DNA from 2 places in the Caballeronia sp. A2-2 genome. Region 2 is predicted to be linked to the other one. Evidence: predicted binding sites of a transcription regulator. Region 2 holds the regulator's gene; the other holds the start of a gene.
The links. The regulator FliA, encoded in region 2, starts transcription of late flagellar genes. The targets are predictions, from matches to a motif close to CTAAAGTTTNNNNNNNNNNNGCCGNTA.

Region 1: the regulator FliA is predicted to act here: its motif matches at 5,300-5,326, upstream of flgM (flagellar biosynthesis anti-sigma factor FlgM).

The regions. Positions count from the first base shown of each region.
Region 1 covers NZ_JBVFIR010000004.1:335,333-343,200, reverse strand. The annotation lists gene ACZCWR_RS32545 (phosphotriesterase family protein) at 1-856, shown strand, start outside; gene ACZCWR_RS32540 (glutamine amidotransferase) at 882-1,634, shown strand; gene ACZCWR_RS32535 (ribokinase) at 1,642-2,556, shown strand; gene ACZCWR_RS32530 (BtpA/SgcQ family protein) at 2,549-3,394, shown strand; gene ACZCWR_RS32525 (HD domain-containing protein) at 4,258-4,860, opposite strand; gene flgM (flagellar biosynthesis anti-sigma factor FlgM) at 5,356-5,667, shown strand; gene ACZCWR_RS32515 (TetR/AcrR family transcriptional regulator) at 5,681-6,262, opposite strand; gene ACZCWR_RS32510 (DUF4267 domain-containing protein) at 6,358-6,741, shown strand; gene ACZCWR_RS32505 (hypothetical protein) at 6,756-6,977, opposite strand; gene ACZCWR_RS32500 (VOC family protein) at 7,138-7,518, opposite strand; gene ACZCWR_RS32495 (class I SAM-dependent methyltransferase) at 7,534-7,868, opposite strand, start outside.
Region 2 covers NZ_CM172587.1:329,831-337,698, forward strand. The annotation lists gene ACZCWR_RS01675 (diguanylate cyclase domain-containing protein) at 136-1,230, shown strand; gene ACZCWR_RS01680 (RNA polymerase sigma factor FliA) at 1,275-2,006, opposite strand; gene ACZCWR_RS01685 (MinD/ParA family ATP-binding protein) at 2,026-2,946, opposite strand; gene flhF (flagellar biosynthesis GTPase FlhF) at 2,939-4,699, opposite strand; gene ACZCWR_RS01695 (thiamine pyrophosphate-binding protein) at 4,997-6,703, shown strand; gene ACZCWR_RS01700 (PepSY domain-containing protein) at 6,782-7,054, shown strand; gene ACZCWR_RS01705 (cytochrome b/b6 domain-containing protein) at 7,051-7,587, shown strand; gene ACZCWR_RS01710 (NYN domain-containing protein) at 7,712-7,868, shown strand, end outside.

The DNA of each region.
Region 1 (7,868 bases), on a different replicon from region 2:
GATGAACCGCGACAACTGCCAGCTTTTCGATGTCGATGCCGCCGCCGAAGAACTGATGAAGTTTCGCGACTTAGGCGGCCAGACGGTGGTCGATCCGACCAATCTCGGCATCGGTCGCGATCCGCTCGCGTTGCAGCGTATCTCGCGGCGCACGGGGCTGAATATCGTCATGTCGACGGGGTTTTATCTGGAGCCTTCGCATCCTGCTTACGTGCGCGAGCGGTCCATCGACGAACTCGCCGAACAGATGATCTTCGATGTCGGCGGCGCGCAACGCAAACCCGATGTGATCGCGGGACTGATCGGCGAGATCGGCGTCTCGGCGGCGTTCACGGCGGCGGAAGAAAAGTCGCTACGCGCGGCGGCGCGTGCGAGCGCGGCCACGCGCGTGCCGCTTTCGGTGCATCTGCCGGGATGGGTGCGGCATGGGCATCGTGTGCTGGATATCGTCGAGCATGAAGGCGCGGACCTCGCGCATACGGTGCTGTGTCACATGAATCCGAGCCATGCGGACATCGAGTATCAGCATTCGATTGCCCAACGCGGCGCGTGGCTCGAATACGACATGATCGGCATGGACTATTACTACGCGGACGAAGACGCGCAATCGCCTTCCGACGAAGAAAACGCGCGCGCCATTCGCGGGCTGATCGACGCGGGGTTCATCGGCAATCTGCTGCTCTCGCAGGACGTGTTCCTCAAGATGATGCTCACGCGTTACGGCGGGTTCGGCTATGGCTACATCCTCGAACATTTCGTGCCGCGGTTGAGGCGTCATGGCGTGACGAACGCGCAGATCGAAACCCTGCTCGTGACCAATCCCGTTCGCGTGTTTTCGCGGCGGCATCCGGCGTAAGCAAACGGAGAATCGGAGAATCTGAATGACGAAGAAAGTCCTGCTCGCCGGAGAATCGTGGACCAGCACGGCGACGCATGTGAAGGGTTTCGACCTGTTCGCATCGGTGACGTATCACACGGGTTCGGAACAGTTTCTCGCGCTGTTCAAGGACTCTGCGGAGTACGCGATCACGCATATGCCGAGTCACGATGCACAGACACAGTTTCCGACGACGCTCGAAGGGCTCAAGGAATACGACGCGATCATTCTGTCGGACATTGGCGCGAACACGTTGCTGCTGCATCCCGACACATGGGTTCACAGCAAGCGCACGCCGAACCGGCTCAAACTGCTGCGCGAATACGTTGAAGCGGGCGGCGGGCTGATGATGATCGGCGGCTATCTGAGCTTTCAGGGCATCAACGGCAGCGCACGGTTTCGCAATACGCCGGTCGAGGAAGTCTTGCCGGTGCGATGTCTCGCCTGGGACGACCGCGTGGAAGTGCCCGAAGGATTCACGCCGCAAGTCGTGGCGGAGCATCCGGTGGTGGCGGGCTTGGGCGCGCAGTGGCCGCATCTGCTTGGGTACAACGAAGTCGAAGTGAAGCCGGATGCGACGTTGATTGCAACGGTGCCGGAATCCGGTCATCCGTTGCTGGTGGCGGGACAGTATGGCGCAGGCCGCACCCTCGCGTGGACGAGCGATATGTCCGTGCATTGGTTGCCGCCCGAGTTTTCCGCGTGGGATGGCTATGCGCGGCTTTGGCGTCAATGCCTCGACTGGCTGACGGAGTGATGCAGTCGTGAGCGGCGGCGCGCGCGTGTGCGTGATCGGCAACGCGGCCATCGATCTGACGCTGCACGTGGCTTCGTTGCCGAAGCCGGGTGAGACATCGCTTGCGCTTGGCAGCATGCTGGATTTTGGCGGCAAGGGCGCGAATCAGGCGGTGATCGCAAGGCGTGCGGGCGCGGAAGTGAGTTTGCTTGCAGCGGTTGGCCGCGATGCGGATGGCGCGCGCATCGTCGCCATGCTCGATGCGGAAGGCATCGACACGCGCCACATCACGCGGCTCGATTGCGCGACGGATCTGTCCATCGTCACCGTCGATGCCAACGGCGAAAACACCATCGTCACGCGCAACGAAGCCGCGAACGCGTATGCGCCCGATGCCGCGATGCTCGACGGCGACTGGTGCGTGTTGCAGGGCAATCTGTCGCGCGACGTGACCGCATCGCTGTTGCGCGCGGCGCGTATCGGCGGACGGCATACGATGCTGAACCCCGGGCCGGTGCAGTTCGACATCGGCGCGATGCTGCCCGATGTGGACGTGCTCGTGGTCAATAGCGTGGAAGCGGCGATGCTGTCCGGCGAAACCGATGCGCATCGCGCCGCGCTTTTTCTGCATGCCGAAGGCGCAAAGGATGTGCTGGTCACGCTCGGCGCGTGCGGCGTGGTCTGGTGCGGTGGCGATGGGCGTATCGAACACGTACCCGCATCTCCCGCGAAAGCAACGGATACAGTCGGCGCGGGCGACGCGTTATGCGGCACGCTCGCCGCTGGCCTTGCACGAGGTTTCGCGCTGCGCGACATCCTGCCTCGCGCGATGGACGTGGCCGCGTTCGTCGTCAGCCGTCGCGGCACGCAGGCGAGTTTTCCGGATCGCGCGCGCATGGGCGAACTCGCGCGCTTCAATCATCGACAGGACGCTCATGAGTAATGCAAACGAAGTAGGACGCGGACGCACCGATAGCATCGCGCAGATTTTCGGCCGCGCGAACGGCGTGGTGATCGGCGTGGTCCATTGCCCGGCGTTTCCCGGTGCGCCGCGTTTCGACGGACGCACGAGCGAGGCGCTGTACGAAACCGCTTTGGCCGATGCCCGTGCGTATGCGCAAGGCGGCGTGGATGGTCTCATCGTCGAGAATCACGGCGATGTGCCGTTCGCCAAACCGGACGATATCGGCCCGGAAACATCGGCGTTCATGGCGGTGACGGCGGACCGGATCGCGCGTGAAACGGGCTTGCCGATCGGGATCAACGTGCTGGCCAATGCATCCGTGCCGGCGCTTGCCATTGCGGCGGCGAGCAACGCGGCGTTCGTGCGCGTCAATCAGTGGGCGAACGCTTATGTGGCGAACGAGGGCATTATCGAAGGCGAGGCGGCGCGGGCGTTGCGCTACCGGGCGCGCTTGCGGGCGGAAGGCATCCGCGTATTCGCCGATGCGCACGTCAAGCACGGCGCGCATGCCATCGTGGCGGATCGTGCGCTGGAAGAACTCGTGCGTGATGTCGAGTTTTTCGATGCCGATGCGATTATTGCCACCGGTCAGCGTACCGGCGATGCCGCGAGCCTCGATTACCTGAGGCAGATTCGCGCGGCGACGCGGCTTCCGCTTTTGGTCGGCAGCGGGTGCACGGAGGCCAATATCGCTTCCATTCTTTCTGTCGTGGATGCGGTGATTGTCGCGAGTTCGTTGAAGGTGGGCGGGGTGTGGTGGAATCCTGTGGATGAGGGGAAGGTGCGGAGTTTTGTTCTGGCGGCGCGGGGGGGATAGGGTTGGTGTCTGTGTGTCGTGTAAGGGGTTTCTTCTGTTTGTGTCTTTATTGCAGTAGCCGCCTCCCCGGCGGGGGGGTGACTTTCTTTGCTGCTGCAAAGAAAGTCACCAAAGAAAGCCGCTTTTACCCCCATGCACGATGGCGGGAGAGGGTGGTCTGGATTAACGATGCAGTGGCCGCAATAGGACCTTCCACGTATAGAGCCGCTTAGGCAACCTAGCGATTACGCGCTCTAACTCTCTAGTCTAAGTGGACCGCGCTCATTCTTTCGGCCATGCGCTTCGCGCGCCGAGAGCTTTAGAACGGAATCCCGCAGCCTATCAGCGCCCAGCCACATCACACTTCCCCGCAAGATTGCTATTCGGCCCTACCTTGGTTAGTGCTCCGACTAAAAGGTGACGCGCGTTGGTGTGCACGCTTTGCCGAGAAGCGCTTACCAAGGTAGGGCCCAATGGGAGAGGTGCGATGCGGTGTGATGTGACTGGGCGCTCATACGCTGCGGGATTCCGTTCTTACGTTCTCGGCGCGCGCAGCGCATGGCCGAAAGCATGAGTGCGATCCACTAAGACTCAAGGATTCGAGCACGAAATCGCTAGGTTGCCTAAGCGGCAAGTTATGCGTGGAAAGTCCTATTGCGGCCACTGCATCGGTTAATCCAGACCAACACTCTCCAGCCAGCGTGCATGGGGTAAAAAGCTGCTTTCTTTGGTGACTTTCTTTGCAGCAGCAAAGAAAGTTACCCCCCCGCCGGGGAGGCGGCTACTGAATAAACAGCACATACAAGAGAAGCCCCTTGCACAACAGACAGACAGAACAACAAAAACAAACACCGACTATCAGTTCGAGTATTGCTATCTAAAGCCTAGCGCTTATCTTTGCTCAAGAAATGCACCCGAACGAGCCTACGCGCCTCCTCCCACAACACCGGCGAGCCGCGCTCGATCACAGGCCCATAACGCTCCACGACCTGTTGCTCGGTAATGCCGTTCTCCGTCCACGTTCCGCCCCCAGTCAGCGTATTAATAAGCAACGGTTGCAACCGATCAAGCGCCTTCGCAAAAATGGCCTCAGGCGTTTCAGCGGCCTCGAACTCTCCCCACAACGCGCGAAGTTCGCCAAACTGATCATCCGGCAGCAAACCAAAGATCCGTTCCGCCGCCCGATGCTCAGAAGCCTCGATGAGCACAACATCCGCGCCCGGCGCGTGCATAGGATGATCGCCCGCGTCGATCTCGACGATATCGTGAACGAGGAGCAGCTTGATGGCGTGAACGGCGTCGATATCGCCGGCGTGATCGGAAAGCACCAGCGCGAACATCGCCAGATGCCACGAATGCTCCGCCGAATTTTCCTTGCGGCTTCGATCGATGAGCGGAGATTGCCGGAGAACGGACTTGAGCTTGTCCAGCTCGATGAGAAATCTGAATTGTTCGGTGAGCCGGTTGGGGCCGGTGTTTTGCGTCATGTGCACATCAAGACAGGCTGTCAGCCTTCGAGAAAGAAAAGCGATTCGAGGCAAACCGCTGCATCGCCCGAATTGCAATTGACCGAACTCATGGCGTGGTTGAACACGTTCACCAACGCCACGCCACACACCGCGGTCAACACGACAATCAACCAGACCAGTCTCACGGTGTCCTCGTCGAGGGAAGTAATTCGAGTCGATTATAGGGAAACGAGAAGGACGGCTCCACGGTTTATTTATATGAGTTGTGCGGGTGTTGAATGCAGAAATCAGAAGGCCGACAGTGCGTTTAAGTTCGCCTTTCAAAGCGGCCTGGAAACCCTCAATGTGCGCTTGCTAACACTTTGTTGCAATTTGTTTCAATTGGCTGGAAGGCCGGCCTGTCAAGGGTTTGAGCGATTCGAGGTGGATGAAGACCGGTTGCGCGCGTCCGGGGTTGGTAAAGACTTCAAACCTCGCACCGTTAAAGAACTTAACAAGTGAGGAACGGATATCATGAAGATCGAATCGGGCAACAGCAACGCACTCGCAGCACTCCAAAGCGACTCCCTGCGCGTGAAGAAAAGCGATGCAGCGGGCGCCGTCGGCAGCGTGCAGCAAACGAGCGGCGCGAGCGCAAGCAGTTCGAAAGTGAATCTGTCGTCGGTGTCGGCGTTGCAAGCCGCGGCCGGCTCGGATATCGACACGGCCAAGGTCGAATCGATCAAGGCGGCGCTTCGCGATGGCAGCTATAAGATCGATTCGGGCAAGATTGCCGATGGCGTGTTGGGCCACGCGCGCGACTTGCTGCAATCGAAGGGCGTCTGACTTTCAAAGGCGCTCATGGCGTCTTTCCCGAAAGCAGCAGCGCGCGAACGACCATCGTGATGCGTTCAGCGCGCGCATCGGGCGGAATCCGGCCCGAGCGTTCGAGTTCGACTAGCCCGTGAAGGGCGGCCCAGAACGCTTCGGTCGCGACATCCACATCGACGCAGAAGGGCGCGATGACCGCCGCAAGCGATTCGAAAGCGGCACGCAGTTCCGGCCGGGTTTCGGCATCGGCGAAGCGGAGATTGGTCGGGAGGACGAACATTGCTTCGTAGAGCGCGGGGCGGCTCAGCGCAAAGTCCACATACGCCCGGGCGACATGCTCGACGACCTTTCTTTTTTCCTTTGACGCAGACGCAGCCTTTCGAAGCACCGCAGTAATTTCCCGGAAGCCTTCGACCGCAACCGCCTCGACGATTGCATTTCGGTCATCGAAATGCGAGTAGAGGACCGGTTGACTGTGCTCGATCTCATCGGCCAGCCGGCGGATGGTCACCGCGTTCCAGCCCTCGCGTTCCGCAATCTCCCGCGCCGCGCCAATGATCCGCGCCTCGCGCTCCGCCCGATGTCTGCCTTTCCGTTCAGCAATGCTCAATTTGCGTGCTCCGATTTGATTCGGCCATGGTATCGAAGCTTGTTAATCTAGCAATGCTAGATTATATTGTGCCGATACGATTTGCGGAGCGTTCCATGCATTGGCTGACAAACGGAATGGCGTTGTTGCTGGCGCTGGCGATCATCGCCATCGGTGTTTGGTATCTGCTGAACCCGCTCGCCGCGACGCGAAATTTTGGTCTGCCGCTTCCCGAGGAAGGGGCGAACATTGCGTGGTGGCTTCGTCTGAAGGGCGTGCGCGATATTGCGTCGGGATTGCTGGTGCTCGCGTTCATGGCGTGGGGCGCCACGCGCGGACTCGGTGTGATTCTGCTCGTGGAAACGGTCGTTCCCGTTGGCGACATGCTGCTCATTCTTGCCGCGAAAGGCTCGACCCGGAGCGCGCTCGGCATTCACGCGCCGACCGCCGTGCTGATGGCTCTGACCGCCATTCCCATGCTGACGGGTGTTGCTTCCTAAGAGCTTGTTACCGACTACCAGCGCGTTGCTTCGACCGCGCGCCATATCGCCACGATGGCGGCCAGACCGACTGCCACGAAAACCAGCCAGAACTCGAACAGCCAGACCGGCATGCCAAACGTATCAAGCACGTTTCCGAGCGAGTGCGCGAGTGGCAGCGCGAAGAAGCACAGCGCGGCACCTAGCGTCGCGAGCAGCGCGCAAACGATTGCGGCGTAAGACGAAAAGCGTTGCATGATGTTCCCCCGGTTACCGCTGTTTACGGCCTAATCTCCGGGGACTTTAGGGTTTATATGGGTAAAGGCAGATATTTGAGCTTTCGACGCACACAAAAAGATCCGCTAATTTGTATTATGTCAATGTGCGCACCCACGAGAGCGTGTGACCCAAAAGCGCTCACTGACTCGCAACCCACCACGTCGTCCCCGCCGCATCGCGAAAGCCGCCTCGGAAGTCATCGTCGGGACGCTTTCGTTCGGGTGGCTGCACCGGCTGCGCACCATTCGCGATTGCGCGGTCGAAAACCGCTTGCGCATCGGGAACGTAGACATGCACGTGCGGCGCCGTCGCATGCTCCGCAGTCGCTGCGCCGCCGATCATCACGATGCTGTCGTCGATGCGAATTTCCGCGTGCATCAACGTGCCATCGGGCCGGTCGATGCGCCGGACGATCTCGCCATCGAACACGGTCTGCAGAAAGCGGATGATGTTCTCCGCATCGCTACAAATGAGATACGGACTGACCGATGGATAGCCAGCGGGTTTCCAGTCAGACATGAGCGTCTCCCTGATTCAAGGCTTCACGAATTTGAGCGTCATGCGATCCGACTCGCCAATCGCCGCATAACGCGACCGGTCCGCGTCCGCGCCCCGATACGTCGGCGGCAGCGACCACACGCCGTGCGGATAGTCCTTCGTATCCTTCGGATTCGCATTGATCTCACTGCGCGCGAGCAGCCTGAAGCCAGCCGCCTGCGCATGCTCGATCACGAACGCCTCGGTCACATAACCCGTGTCGATCATCTGCTGCACGCTCGTTCCCGACTGCGCGCGATGTTCCTCGACGCCGAGTTCGCCGCCTTGCTTCAGCGCGCCGTAGAAGGCGTGGAGATTCGCATCGAGTTGTC
Region 2 (7,868 bases):
GTTTGCGAGAAAGACCGCCGTTAACCAAGACTTACGTTCTAACCCGAAACACAGGTTTATCGCAAAAAGTAGCAAAATACGAGACAAGCCGCGCGACGGGGCCAACGAAAAAAATCAGTACGCAGGGGATCGAGAATGGAGCAGGCGCATCACGCGGCTCGCCGGCCGCATGGGTTCACATGGAGCGAACCCCGCAACCCGGAACGCGAGCAGGCCACGTTGCGGGTCGGCATGGGCGCGGCGGTGCTGGTGGCGTACTGGATTTTCGCGTGGCGCGTGCCGTCGCACGATGCATCGCTGGTGACGCGGCTGATCGCGCTTTATGTGTGTTATGGCGCGCTGACCTTGCTTATCGTGAGCCGCATGAATACGCCGTCGCGCGTGCGGCTTCTCATCACGACCGTCGCGGATCAGGCCTTGCTCGGCATGTTGCTCGGCGTCGGCGGCGCGGTCGCGTTGCCCTTGCTCTGGGTCGTGTTCTGGTTTCTCATCGGCGCGGGATGCCGTTACGGCAAGCGCACGCTGTTCGTGTCCTGCGCGACGGCGCTGATCGTCGTCGCCCTACTCGCGATGTGGCAGCCGTGGTGGAGCGCGAACCGGCCTGCGGCCATCGGGCTTGCGCTCAGTGTGCTCGGTGCGTCGGTGTATCTGAGCGTGCTGGTCGATCGGCTGGGCAACGCCAATCGCGATCTCGCGCGGCAGGCATCGACGGACCCGCTCACAGGACTCTGCAACCGCTACGCGCTGGAACGCATCGTCAATACGTCGATGAAAGCCGACGATTCCACTTCAAGCGATGCCTCCGCGCTGCTGCTGATCGACCTCGACGGTTTCAAGGAAGTGAACGACACCTACGGTCACGCCGTCGGCGACATGCTGTTGCAGTCGTTCGCGCATTCGCTCGGGCGCGGCATGCGCCACACGGACACCATCGCGCGCCTCGGCGGCGATGAATTCGTCGTGCTCGCGCGCAATGTGCGTGATCGAAGCGCCGTGCTCGCCGTCGCCGATGCCGTGCATTCGTCGCTCGCCACGATCACGACCGTGCAGGAGCGGCCGGTGTCGGTATCGGCGAGCATCGGCGCGTGTCTGCTGGCGAGCGCCGCGAACGTGCGCGAAGCCGACATGAGCGCGGTGCTGCGCGCCGCCGACCGCGCGATGTATCGCGCCAAGAGCCTCGGCGAAGGCAAGACGGTCTTCGCCGAAACGCGCGACTTCGAAACGGCATGAAAAAACGCGGATGCCCGTTCAGGACATCCGCGTCACCAGCAAGCTCAAACTTCCGCGCTGGTCCACGACTGTTCGCGCAGCTTCGAGCGCAACCGCGCCACCGCCTGGCTATGCAACTGGCACACGCGCGATTCGCTCACTTCCATCACCGCGCCGATTTCGCGCAGATTCAAACCCTTCTCGTAATACAGGCTCATCAGCAGCTTTTCGCGCTCGGGCAGCTTGTCGATGGCCTCGATCAGCGCACCGCGCAGACTATCGTCAAGCAGCGCCGAGAGCGGGTCCGAACGATCGACGCAATAACGGTCGAGGAACGGCTCGTCGTCCGCGGAACGATCGAAGTCTTCGTAGTAGATCAACTGGCTGCCGTGCAAGTCCTGAAGCATCGACTGATATTCGTCGAGCGGCAGGTTCATGTGTTCGGCGATTTCGGTTTCGCTGGCGGAGCGGCCGAGGTTCTGCTCGACCTTGTGCACAGCGGATTCCACTTCGCGCGAGGTCTTGCGCATGCTGCGCGGGAGCCAGTCGTTGGCGCGGAGTTCGTCGAGCATCGCGCCGCGAATGCGCTGGCTCGCGTACGTTTCGAATTGCGCGCCCTGATCTTCCTTGTAGCGGCTTGCCGCATCCATGAGGCCGATCATGCCTGCCTGAATCAAATCGTCCAGATCGACGCTCGCCGGCATCTTGGCAACGAGCTGAAGTCCCAGACGTCGAACGAGCGGTGCGTACTTCGTGAGCACATCGTTCTGTGAGAGCTTACCTTTGGCGTTATACATCCTGATCACCTTAACTTAGTCACATCGACGCCGTGCTGCTCATTGCATGATCGGAAAGCGCATCCACGCGATGCGCCGCCCCCGTTCCGCCTTGGTCAGTGTCGCCAAACGAAGTACGCGCGTCTTGCTGGCCGAGCGATGCGGCGCGCACATATTGCGCGGGATGCATCGGCCAGAACAGAAGCTCTGCCGCGATCCGGCGATAGTCACGCGCCGCGGCCGTGGCCGGGAACGCTTCCACCGCGCAGCGCGAGAGTTCCTTTGCCCGAGTGACGCGCGCATCCTCGGACACATACCCTGCCTGCACGAGCGACACAGCCAGATACCGGCTTGCGACGCCCGACAAATTCTCGAACGCGACCGCTGCGTCGGCTTCGTTCTGCACGTGATTGATGAGCACGCGGAACTGGCCGATCGCGTGGGCGTAGTGCATGCGCTTCATGCACGCATACGCCTCGGTGATCGCCGACGCGGCCACCCGCGTCACCATCAGATAGTCATGCGCCTGCGCCGCCAGCGACGAGAGCGCGCCGCTGCGATCGAGTTGCGCATCGATCAGCACGATGTCGGCGGGGCCGTCGAGCAGCGCGCGGCATTGCGCGGCGTCGTGGCTGATGCGCTCATCGCGCGGCGCCGAAATCAGCGAGAAACCCAGCGGCGTGCGCGTGAGCGCTTCCGTCACCGTGCGACGGCCCGACATCACCGCCGCGAACGCACCCGTGGTGGGCACGCCCGACAATTCGCTCACCGAGCCGGGAACCTGCCGCTCGTCGATCACGAGCACATCCTTGCCATGCGCGGCGAGCGCGGCGCCGAGATTCACCACCGTCGATGTGCAGCCGATGCCCGACGGGCCACCGACCACCGCCACGACGCGCGAACCCGAACGCGTCAACAACCTTCTCAGCCCTTCCGCCTGGTCGAGAACGAACTTATCCAAAGTGCACTCCATACAGTTCGGTCGTGGCGCGCGCGGAAAGCGCGGAGAGGAGCGCCGGGACTTCTTCGTCGTGCGGCACGAAGGGCGAACCGTCGCGCGGAATGCAGAACGCGCTCTTGATGAGGAAGCGACGCGTGGCGACGTAGAGGTTCTCGGGCACTTTCTGTCCGGTCGAAACGTAATGCACCGGCATCTTGTAGCGGATGACCGTATCGAGCACGCCGCCCAGGTTGGTCGCTTCATCCAGCTTGGTGAGGATGCAGCCCGCGAGCGGCGGCTGGTCGGCGGTGCTTTGATACGCCTGCACCACTTCGTTGAGCGTGTCGCCGTGGCTCGTCGCGTTGAGCAGCAGGATGCGTTGCACCGGCTGACCCGCGCCGCACAGCATGGCGATCTGGTCGGCGACCATGCGGTCGCGCTGGCTCATGCCGATGGTGTCGATCAGCACGATATGTTTGTTGCGAAGCTCGGAGAGCGCGAGTTGCAGGTCCGCGCCGTCCTTCACCGCATGGCACGACACGCCGAGAATCTTGCCGAAGATGCGCAGTTGTTCGTGCGCGCCGATCCGGTAGCTGTCCGTCGTGAGCAGCGCGACCTTGCTGGCGCCGAAGCGCATCACGCAGCGCGCGGCGAGCTTGGCCGTGGTCGTGGTCTTGCCGACGCCCGTCGGGCCCATCAGCGCGAACACGCCGCCGCGTTCCATCAGCGCGTCTTCGCTGTCCATCACCGGCAGATTCGATTCGATGACTTGCTGCACCCACTCGAACGCCGCTTCGAAGTTCGCCATCTCCGGCATGTTGTCGACGATCATGCGCACCATCTGCGCAGAAAAACCGGAGGCGAACAGGCGCTTGGTGACCGCGCCGTTCAGCGGGCTGCGGCGCTGGCGGTCGCCCCACATCAGACCGGCGAAGTGCTCTTCCATCATGCCGCGCATCGAGGACAACTCGTTCATCACCGTTTCGTTGACGAGCTGTTCCATGCGTGTGCGGATGGCATCCGTGACGGCGGCGGCGGCGTTCGCGGGCAGGCCGTCGAACTGGCCTTGCGCTTCCTTCGGCGCTTGGCTTTCGGCGTTGATCTTTTGCGCGGCGCGGCGGGCGGCGACTTGCGCGGCCTCGCGCGCCCATTCCGGCGTATCGACTTTCTGCGATGCAGCGGGCTTGTTCTGCACCGGCGTCTGAGCGCGCGGCGCTTCCGGCGCGGCTTCCTTCTCGGCGGCGGGAACGGGCGGCAGCGGTAGTTCGGCGGGCTTGGCCGGCACCGGCGCGCCCATGCCGCGCGCGATGGCGGCGGACGGCGAAAGCGGGCGCGTCGTCGGCGTCGAAGCTGCAGCCTGCTGCGCGATGCGCTTCGCGTGCTCGATCAGCCACGGGTTGGTATCGGCCATCGTGCGCGATTCGTCGCTCGGTGCTTCCTTGGCGTCGTTGTTCGCGCCGAACACGGAGGAGAACACATCGCCGCTGGCGTAGGGGTTCGCGTTGGCGTTGACCGCGTGCTTCGCGGCGGCTGCGGCGGCGGCCTGAGCGAGCGCGGCGCGCGGCGTGGCGCTGGCGAACACGGCGGGCGGCTCGATCGTCGTCATCGGCGCGGGCGAGATCGTGGCCAGATCGCTTTCCGCGACCGCGACGATTTCGACCGAGCCATCATCCATCGTGCGATTCGACAGCACCGCGGCATCGGGGCCGAGCGCTTCACGAACCTGGCGCAGTGCGTCACGGCTGTTCGCGCCGATGAATTTACGAATGTTCAAACTAGCCCCCGATGAGGAAATACTGCGTTCGTTGCATGGCGGGTAACGCTTGCTTCATTTCGTCAGCCGCTTGTCAGTGAAAGCATTATTGCGAACAACGGAAGGCGACTATCGGCGGATAAGGGGTGGGAAAACGGGGTATTTCGCTCGATGGAAACCGAAGAAACGGCGGCGGGCGGCGTGAACCCCCAAAACTTGAGAGCAAGCGGCAAAAGATTCCGAACTTCGCGCGTGCGCGGGACGGGACCTAAAGCGTAAAGTTGAGGACTTCCGGCGTACTTAATGGAGACTTCCTGCATGGCGTCCGCTGTTCCTTCCGCTGCCCCGTCCAGTTCCGAATGCCAGACCACCGGCGCGCGTCTCGTCGTCGATGCGCTCGTTCATCACGGTGTCGAACGCGTGTTCTGCGTGCCCGGCGAGAGCTTTCTCGCGGTGCTCGATTCCCTGCACGACGAAACCTGCCAGATTCAGACGATCGTCTGCCGCCACGAAGCGGGCGCGGCGAACATGGCCGAAGCCGTCGGCAAGCTGACGGGGCGGCCGGGCGTCGCCATCGTTACGCGCGGGCCGGGCGCGACGCATGCCTCCATCGGCGTGCACACGGCTTTTCAGGACTCCACGCCGATGATCCTGCTGATCGGTCAATGCGCCCGCGACCATATGGATCGGGAAGCGTTTCAGGAGATCGACTATCGCCGCATGTTCGGGCAGATGGCGAAGTGGGTCGCGCAGATCGACGATCCGCGACGCGTGCCCGAATACATGAGTCACGCGTTTCATGTGGCGACGTCGGGCCGACCGGGGCCGGTCGTGTTGGCGCTGCCGGAGGATATGCTCACCGAAGCGGTCCCGGCCGCGCCGCCCGCGCCGCGTTATCAGCGTGTGGCGGCGTCACCGTCATCGGCGCAAATGGAGCGTGTGCGTGAACTGCTCGCGCAGGCGAAAAAGCCCTTCGTGATCGCGGGCGGAAGCGGCTGGAGCGCGCAGGCGACGCAGGATTTCGCGCGCTTCGTCGAACGCTGGCAGTTGCCTGCGGGCTGTGCGTTCCGCTATCAGGACACACTGGACAACGAGCATCCGAATTACGCGGGCGATGTCGGGCTCGGCATCAATCCGGCGCTCGCCGCGCGCGTGCGTGATGCCGATGTGCTGTTCGTGCTCGGCCCGCGCATGGGCGAATCGACGACGGGCGGCTACACGCTCATCGACATCCCGAAGCCGAAGCAGACGCTCATCCACGTTCATCAGGGCGCGGAGGAACTCGGGCGCGTGTATAGCGCGGATCTGCCGATCGTCTCCGGCATGCCGGAAATCGCGTCGCTGCTGGCGGCGCTCCAACCGCCTGCAAACGTTGCGTGGGCGGGCGAGGCGGAAGCCGCGCATGCGTCGTATCTCGAATGGCGCAAGCCGCGCCCGATGCTCGGCGATGTGCAACTCGGCGAAATCATGCGACAACTCGCGGAGCTCATTCCGGCCGATTCGATCCTCACCAACGGCGCGGGCAATTACGCGACGTGGCTGCATCGGCACTATTCGTATCGGCACTATCGCTCGCAAGTCGCGCCGACGAGCGGCGCGATGGGCTACGGCGTGCCTGCGGCCATCGCGGCGAAGTCGCTGTATCCCGAGCGCACGGTGATTGCCTTTGCGGGCGACGGCTGCTTCATGATGTCGAGCCACGAACTCGCCACGGCCATGCAGTATGGGCTGGCGGTGATCTTCATCGTGGTGAACAACGCGCAGTTCGGCACCATTCGCATGCATCAGGAGCGGCATTATCCGAATCGCGTGCATGGAACCGGGCTGACGAACCCGGATTTCGCGGCGTATGCGCGTTCGTTCGGCGCGCATGGCGAACTCGTCGAGACGACGGCTGACTTCATGCCCGCGTTCGAGCGCGCGGTGGCGTCGGGGTTGCCTGCGGTCATCGAGATTCGTGTGCCGCAAGAGCAGAGCACGCCAGCCGCGACGCTCGAACAGATTCGCCAGCAAGGGAAGCGATAAGCGCAATCCTTTCCACTTGCTTGCAATCGACTTTCGATGGAAGTAGAGTGATCCGCTCACTACCACCGGGAGTTAGCGATGCTTAAGATTGTGGCGTTGTCGTCGTTGTTGACCTTATCGGCTTTTTCGGGCGCGGTTCACGCGAAAGCGGATTGCACCGCGCATCCGAAAGCCGAATGGATGAAGGAATCCGATGCCCGCGCGCAACTCGAATCGCAGGGCTACAAGATCCGCAAGTTCAAGGTCGATGGCAACTGCTACGAAATCTACGGGCACGACAAGAACGGCAAGAAGGTCGAGATCTATTACGACGCCAAGACGCTGGCGGTCGTGAAATCGGAAGTGGAATGAGCCTGCACGCAGCGCGCGTGAAGGTGTGGGATGGCGTCGTGCGGCTCACGCACTGGGCCGTCGCGGGGATCGTGCTGTGGAATCTGTTCGGGCCGACGGATTCCACGCATCGACTGCTTGGGTATGTCGCGGCGGCGCTCGTGCTGCTGCGTGTGCTTTGGGGTTTCGTCGGCACGGAGCACGCACGGTTCGCTGCGTGGTGGCCTGGGCCATCGCACTTAATCGGCTATGTTCGTTCGCTTGCTGCGGGCAGGCCGCTTCATCACCTTTCGCACAATCCGCTCGGCGGCGCGATGGCCATTGTGCTGTGGCTGCTGATTCTCGCGCTCGCTGTGTCCGGCTGGATCATGCGGCTCGATGCCTTCTGGGGCGAAGACTGGCCGCAAGCGGTTCACGCGTGGCTCGCGGTCGGCATCGAAGTGTGCGTGTGCGTGCACGTGGCGGCGGCGCTTCTGATGAGTGTGTGGACGCGCGAAAATCTTATCGGCGCAATGCTGACGGGCTTCAAGCGAGGCAAGAAAGCGCCCGAATAAATCTGCCTGATGACAGTTTTAATTCAGCATTTGCCACTATCCGACGCACGCAACCGCTTTCGATAATCGAGTCAGCGCGTCATTCACGAACGCGCATCTCATCGAAAACAGGAGCGTTCGCGCGATGCCTCACACCGCCCGTCAATTGACGAAGATCGGCGTCTTTTATGACGGCAATTACTTTGATCTGATCAGCAGGTTCTACGTACACAAGCACGAGAAGAAAAGCCGGATTTCCATTCCCGGCCTTCACGAATACATTCGGTACAGAGTGGCAGAGG